2 regions of the Aquamicrobium ahrensii genome follow, and region 2 is predicted to be linked to the other one. Evidence: riboswitches for the same ligand, from Rfam matches in the RefSeq annotation. Region 2 holds a riboswitch; the other holds the start of a gene.

Region 1 (3,405 bases), on a different contig from region 2:
GCCGAAATTGTCCTGCCGACACATGAACTGTTCGATCTCGATGGCCATGCGCAAACTCCTCCTGAGCTTCAGACATAGGTCGTGCGACACCGCCTGTCACCCCATCGGAGTTTGGCGGCTTTGTTGAAGTCGCCCCGCACAAGGGCTACCGTCTGGCGGCAACTCGCACGACAGGCTTTCCATGCATTCCGACATTGTCGACCTGCGCTCTTTCTATGCCTCGCCGCTCGGCCGCCTTGCCGAACGCTCGATCACCATGGCGCTGTCGTCGATCTGGGCGCCGGTGCCGAACGAGCGGCTGGTGGGACTGGGCTATGCGCTGCCCTGGCTGGAACGGTTCGGCTCGGACGCCGAGCGCGTCTTCGCCTTCATGCCGGCCACGCAGGGGGCCGTGATATGGCCCCCGACCGGGCCGGCGTCCACCGCGCTGGTGTTCGACGAGGAACTGCCGCTGATGGATTCCTCCATCGATCGCATGCTGCTCGTCCATTCGCTGGAACATGCGGAAAACCCGCGCGAGACGCTGAACGAGATCTGGCGGGTATTGTCGCCGGCCGGCCGCGTCGTCATCGTCGTGCCGAACCGGCGTGGCATGTGGGCTCGTTTCGAGCACACACCCTTCGGCACCGGCCGGCCCTATTCGCGCGGACAACTCGGCGAACTTCTTAGGGAAGCGAACTTCACGCCGGCGGCATGGTCGGACGGGCTGTTCTTCCCGCCCTCGCGCCGGCGCTTCGTGATGCGCCTGCACGGCCTGTTCGAGCGTGGCGGCCGCTGGCTGTGGCCGATCTTCTCCGGCGTCATCGCCGTTGAAGCGCAGAAGCGCCTGTATCAGGGCATACCGGTGGCGCAGCGCGCCTCCCGCCGTGTCTTCGTGCCGGTGCTGTCGCCGCAGGGCGCGCCAAGCCTTGGCATGCGCTTCAGCGCCAAGCCGACCCGCCCCAGGCCGGACGCAAAGCAGACCTGACTGATGGCCGCCCCGAAAGGAGCTGGCTCGGCGTCACCAGATCAACAGGCGTGGTCCGTCAGCTCCGGTGGCCGACCTGCTCCAGATCGAACTCGGTGGTCTGGTAGACCTGGTTCAGCCAGTTGCCGAACAGCAGATGCGCATGCGAGCGCCAGCGGTTAAGCGGCGGCCGGGACGGATCGTTGTCGGGATAGTATTCATGCGGCACCTCGATGGCCGAGCCTGCGGCGACGTCCCGGTCATATTCCTCTTTCAACGAAGTCGAATCATATTCGATATGGTTGAACATGTAGAGCCGGTTGCCGGCCGGCTCCGACAAAAGGCACGGACCGGTGACATCCGATTCCATCAGCAGATCGAGGCCGACGCCAGCCGGAATGTCGCTGCTGCGCACCTCCGTCCAGCGCGATACGGGCACCGCGAAATCGTCGGAGAAACCGGCGAGGTAGGGTGAGGCCGGGGCATCGTTGCGGTGGCGATAGACGCCGAACGCCTTCTTCGCCAGCGTGTATTTCGGGATGCGGTGGAAATGCCATGCGGCCGCCATCGCCCCCCAGCAGATGAAGAAGGAGGAATGGACGTTGCCGGTCGTCCAGTCGAGGATCTGCTCCAGCTCTTTCCAGTAATTGACCTCTTCGAAGGGCAGCAGCTCGATCGGCGCGCCGGTGATGATGAAGCCGTCGAACTTGCGGTCCCGCACCTCGTCCCATGTCTGGTAGAAGGAGATCAGGTGCTCCTCCGATGTGTTCTTGGCCTTGTGGTTGCCCACCCGCACCAGCGTCAGCTCGACCTGGAGAGGCGAAGCGCCGAGCAGGCGGGCGAACTGCGTCTCCGTACGGATCTTGTTCGGCATCAGGTTGAGCAGGCCGATCTGCAAGGGGCGGATATCCTGCCTGAGCGCCGTGCGCTCGTCCATGATCGACACGCCCTCGCGTACGAGCACCTCGCGGGCAGGGAGCTGATCGGGGATCTTGATCGGCATCGGACAAGCTCCAAAACAAAAGACCGGCGGCGAAATCGCGACCGGTCCCGACATGGCTGTCAGCCTCGGCCTTTTTTAGCGACTTCTTTAACGTGGCTGCAAGCCGACCGGCCAAATCACCACGGAACGGATTTCTATCTAGGACCGGGTATCGTTCGCGTCAATGCTCTGCGCCAAGCCTTCACCCTCGACATTGCCGTTTGCGGCGGGTATTTCCGTGCATCTCGCCGGAAATTTACGGCCTTCCAATGGATTTCGAATCATGACCACGGCACAAGAACAGTCTCGTCCCCATCCCCGCGCCGGCATTCTGGACATCGAGGCTTATGTGCCGGGCAAAAGCGCAGCGCCCGCCGGCGTGAAGCTGCACAAGCTGTCCGCCAACGAAAACCCGCTTGGCGCTTCTGCGAAGGCGATCGAGGCTGCGCGCGAGGTGGCGGGCCGGCTGGAATTCTACCCGGACGGCTCGTCCACGCCCCTGCGCGAGGCGATTGCCGAGGCCCACGGGCTGAATATGGCCAACCTCATGTGCTTCAACGGCTCGGACGAGGCGCTGGCGCTGCTGTCGCGCATCTATCTCGCCCCCGGCGACGAGGCGATCTACCCGCAATATGGCTTCCTCGCCTATCGCATCGCCATCATGGCGGCGGGCGCAACCCCGGTCGTGGCTCCGGAGAAGGACGAGCGCGTCGATGTCGATGCGATCCTGGCCAGCGTCACGGACAGGACGCGCATGGTGTTCCTCGCCAATCCCGCCAACCCCACCGGCACCTACATTCCCTTCAACGAGGTAAAGCGCCTGCACGCCGGCCTGCCCGGGAACGTCATGCTGCTGCTCGACGCCGCCTATGCCGAATATGTGCGCCGCAACGACTATGAAGCCGGCGTCGAGCTGGTGGCCGGAGCGGAAAACGTGGTCATGACCCGCACCTTCTCAAAGGCTTATGGCCTCGGCGGCGCGCGCATAGGCTGGATGTATGCGCCCGCCCACATCATCGACGCCCTCGAGCGCGTGCGCGACGCCTTCAACGTGACCGCAACGGCCATCGCCGCCGGCGCAGCCGCCGTGCGCGACCGCGCCCACGTCGAGCATTCGATAGCCCACAACGAGATCTGGCTGCCCTGGCTTACCGCAGAACTGACCGCGCTTGGGCTCAGGGTGACGCCCAGCGTCACCAATTTCATTCTCGTTCATTTTCCGGAGAACGGCGAGCATTCGGCTTCGGCCGCCGACGAGTATCTGACCGCGCGAGGGTATATCCTGCGGCGCGTTGCAGGCTACGGTTTTCCCAACGCGCTGCGGATGACAGTCGGAACCGAAGAAGCCAACCGCGGCGTCGTCGCCGCACTGACCGAATTCCTGAAAAGTTGAGAAAATGTCCGAACCCCTTTTTGAGAAGGTCGCCCTTGTAGGCATCGGCCTGATCGGCTCGTCCCTCGCCCGCGTCATCCGGCG
Region 2 (3,405 bases):
TTCCTGTCTCAGTTCACCGTTCGGCGCTCATCAGGCAGATCGAGCGAGAAGGCCGGGATTTCGATGTCGAAGGTTTCCCCCGTCGCCGTGCGCATGGTGTAGCTGCCGGCCATGAAACCGGATGGCGTGGAGAGCGGGCAGCCGGATGTATATTCGTAGCTGTCGCCCGGATCGAGCTCGGGCTGATCGCCGACCACGCCGGCGCCGCGCACTTCCTCCACACGTCCGGCTCCATCGGTGATGCGCCAGTGACGCGACATGAGCTGGACGAACTCGCTCGAATGGTTCCAGATCGTCACCCGATAGCCCCACACATAGCGGTTCCCTGCGGGGTCCGACCGTTCCTCCAGATAGAACGGCCTGACCCGAACCTCTATGTCGCGTGTCGTGGCGCTGTACATGATCGGCATCTCCTGCCCGGGCAGGATTGGCCCGTAAAACGGTTCGGTCAAGCCTCGCGCGGCAGCCGGAGCCGAAACGGCACCGGCCGCCTTCACGCGCCATCAGGCAGCCTTGCCGACCCCGGCCAGCGCCTGCCCGATGTCCTCCAGCAGATCATCCGTGTCCTCAAGCCCGACCGAGAGGCGCAAGGTGCCGGGACCGATGCCGCCCTCGGCCCGCGCTTCCTCGGTGAGGTTCTTGTGCGTGGTGGTTGCGGGATGGGTGATCAGGCTCTTGGCGTCGCCCAGATTGTTGGAGATCAGCACGATGTCCAGCGCGTTCTGGAAAGCGAACGCCCCCGCCTTGCCGCCCTTCACATCGAAGCACACAAGCGTCGAGCCGCCGGACATCTGCCGGGCGATGACGTCGGCCTGCGGATGGTCGGGACGTCCGGGATAGACGACGCGCTCGATCTGCGGCGACTGCGCCAGGAAATCGGCGATGCGGGCGGCTGAGCGCATCTGCTGGTCGACGCGCACGGGCAGCGTCTCCAGCCCCTTCAGCAGCGTCCACGCATTGAACGGCGACATGCAGGGGCCGGTGTGGCGGAAATAATCATGCAGATGCTCGTCGATCCACGCCTTGTCGGAAAGGATGATGCCGCCAAGGCAGCGGCCCTGCCCGTCGATATGCTTGGTGGCGGAATAGACCACGACATGCGCGCCGAGATCCAGCGGGCGCTGCAACAGCGGCGTGGCGAAGACGTTGTCCACCACCAGCCGCGCGCCGATCGAATTGGCGAGCGCTGCAACGGCGGCGATGTCGATGACTTCGAGTGTCGGATTGGTGGGGCTTTCAAGGAAGAACAGCTTCGTGTTGGGGCGCACCGCCTTTTCCCAATTGGCGATGTCCTTGCCGTCCACCAGCGTGGATTCGATGCCGTAGCGCGGGGCCAGCGTATCGATGACCCAGCGACAGGAGCCAAACAGGGCGCGGGCGGCGACGATGTGATCGCCCGCCTTGAGGCTGCACAGGATCGCATTGGCGACCGCCGCCATGCCCGACGCCGTGGCGCGGGCGTCTTCCGCGCCTTCCAGCGCGCACATGCGCTTTTCGAACATATCGACCGTGGGATTGGCGTAGCGCGAATAGATAAAGCCCGGCGCTTCACCCTTGAAGCGGGCCTCGGCCGCCTCGGCGTTCTCGTAGACATAGCCCTGCGTCAGGAAAATCGATTCCGACACTTCGCCGAACTGGGACCGGAGCGTCGCTCCATGAACCAGCGTGGTGCGGGGTCTCCAACTGCGTGTCTTGTCTGATGTCATGGCTCTCTTCCAAACAACAAAAAACCGGCCGCGAAAGTCGCAACCGGTACAGACAGCTTATGAGCCCGACGGTCCTTTAGCGACTTGTTTAACGTGGCTGCAAGCCGACCGGCCAAATCACCACGGGATAATCACCCCTTTAAACCTCGCTCCGTCTTGCGTCAATCGGCCGTATGTTTAAGACATCTGCGATTATGGCCCGATCACCGGCCGGGAGCGTAACCTTGCGTCAGACAGGCATTCTACCCGATCAGGATATTGCAGCGCTGTTCGAAAGCGGCGCGCTCACCGCTCCACGGGCGCTCGACGCGGACCAGATCCAGCCGGCAAGCCTCGACCTGAGGCTCGGCGAAAAGGCGCTCCGGGTGCGCGCCTCCTTCCTGCCCGGTCCCGGTCATTCCGTTTCGGAAAAGCTCGACCGACTGCAACTGCATGAGATCGACCTCACGGCGGGCGCCGTACTGGAAACGGGCTGCGTCTACATCGTGCCGCTGCTGGAAGGCCTGGCCCTGCCGGCGGAAATCTCCGCCTCAGCCAACCCCAAGAGTTCGACCGGCCGGCTCGACATCTTCACCCGCGTGATGACCGACCACGGCGCCGAGTTCGACAAGATCGCCGCCGGCTATCATGGCCCGCTCTATCTGGAGGTCAGCCCGCGCACCTTCCCCATCGTCGCTCGCACCGGCTCGCGCCTGTCGCAGATCCGCTTCCGCACCGGCAACGCCCTGCTTACCGAAGAAGAGCTGCACGCGCTTCATCGCGGCGAGACGCTGGTCGCCACCGACCCTCCGGATATTTCGGGCGGCGGCATCGCTCTGTCCATCGACCTGGAAGGCGACGCCAGCGGGCTGATCGGCTATCGCGCCAAGCATCATACGGGGCTCATCGACGTGGATCGCCGCGCCGCCCATGATGCGCTCGACTTCTGGGAGCCCCTCTACAATCGCGGCGCGGCCGAACTGGTGCTCGACCCGGACGAATTCTACATTCTCGTCAGCCGTGAGGCGGTGCATGTGCCGCCTCTCCACGCCGCCGAGATGACCCCGTTCGACCCGCTGGTGGGCGAATTCCGCGTTCATTACGCCGGCTTCTTCGACCCCGGCTTCGGCCATTCGGCGGCAGGCGGCACCGGCAGCCGCGCGGTGCTGGAAGTGCGCAGCCATGAGGTCCCCTTCATCCTCGATCACGGGCAGACCGTGGGCCGACTGGTCTACGAGCACATGCGCAAGCGCCCGAGAGCGCTCTACGGCGCCGATCTCGGCTCCAACTATCAGGCGCAGGGCCTCAAACTCTCCAAGCATTTCCGCAGCCCGACGCAGCGTTAACCTCTCCGCTACTTTGGACCTAAAGCTTTTGGCTTGTGCCCAGCCTGCGGCTGTGCTTGGCTGGGCGCAGGCCAAAGGGGGCCTGGAATTTTTGGGAAGAGGTTCACTATGCGTATATCCGGATGGCTCGCGGGCGTCGCCACGGCAGCCGTGATCGCCCTCGCTGCCGGGCAGGCGGCGGCGCAGGAGGGCGGCAAGCTCAAGATCGGCACCGAAGGCGCCTACCCTCCCTTCAACACCGTGACCGCCGACGGCAAGCTCGAAGGCTTCGACGTCGAGATCGCCAAGGCGCTTTGCGACCAGATGAAGGTCGAATGCGAATTTGTCGTACAGGACTGGGACGGCATCATTCCCGCGCTTCAGGCCGGCAAGTT

What was found. Region 2 has a riboswitch for S-adenosylmethionine ahead of ABID44_RS12660 (O-succinylhomoserine sulfhydrylase). Riboswitches for the same ligand answer to the same signal wherever they lie in the genome.
Region 1: another riboswitch for S-adenosylmethionine. It lies ahead of ABID44_RS08975 (homoserine O-succinyltransferase); the one in region 2 lies ahead of ABID44_RS12660 (O-succinylhomoserine sulfhydrylase).

The regions. Positions count from the first base shown of each region.
Region 1 covers NZ_JBEPMN010000005.1:101,190-104,594, reverse strand. Annotated here, with positions in the region: gene gloB (hydroxyacylglutathione hydrolase) at 1-48, opposite strand, end outside; gene ABID44_RS08980 (class I SAM-dependent methyltransferase) at 182-967, shown strand; gene ABID44_RS08975 (homoserine O-succinyltransferase) at 1,026-1,949, opposite strand; SAM riboswitch at 2,003-2,082, opposite strand; gene ABID44_RS08970 (pyridoxal phosphate-dependent aminotransferase) at 2,212-3,321, shown strand; gene ABID44_RS08965 (prephenate/arogenate dehydrogenase family protein) at 3,326-3,405, shown strand, end outside.
Region 2 covers NZ_JBEPMN010000009.1:78,031-81,435, forward strand. Annotated here, with positions in the region: gene apaG (Co2+/Mg2+ efflux facilitator ApaG/CorD) at 9-401, opposite strand; gene ABID44_RS12660 (O-succinylhomoserine sulfhydrylase) at 504-1,706, opposite strand; SAM riboswitch at 1,763-1,840, opposite strand; gene ABID44_RS12665 (2'-deoxycytidine 5'-triphosphate deaminase) at 1,901-3,031, shown strand; gene ABID44_RS12670 (ABC transporter substrate-binding protein) at 3,140-3,405, shown strand, end outside.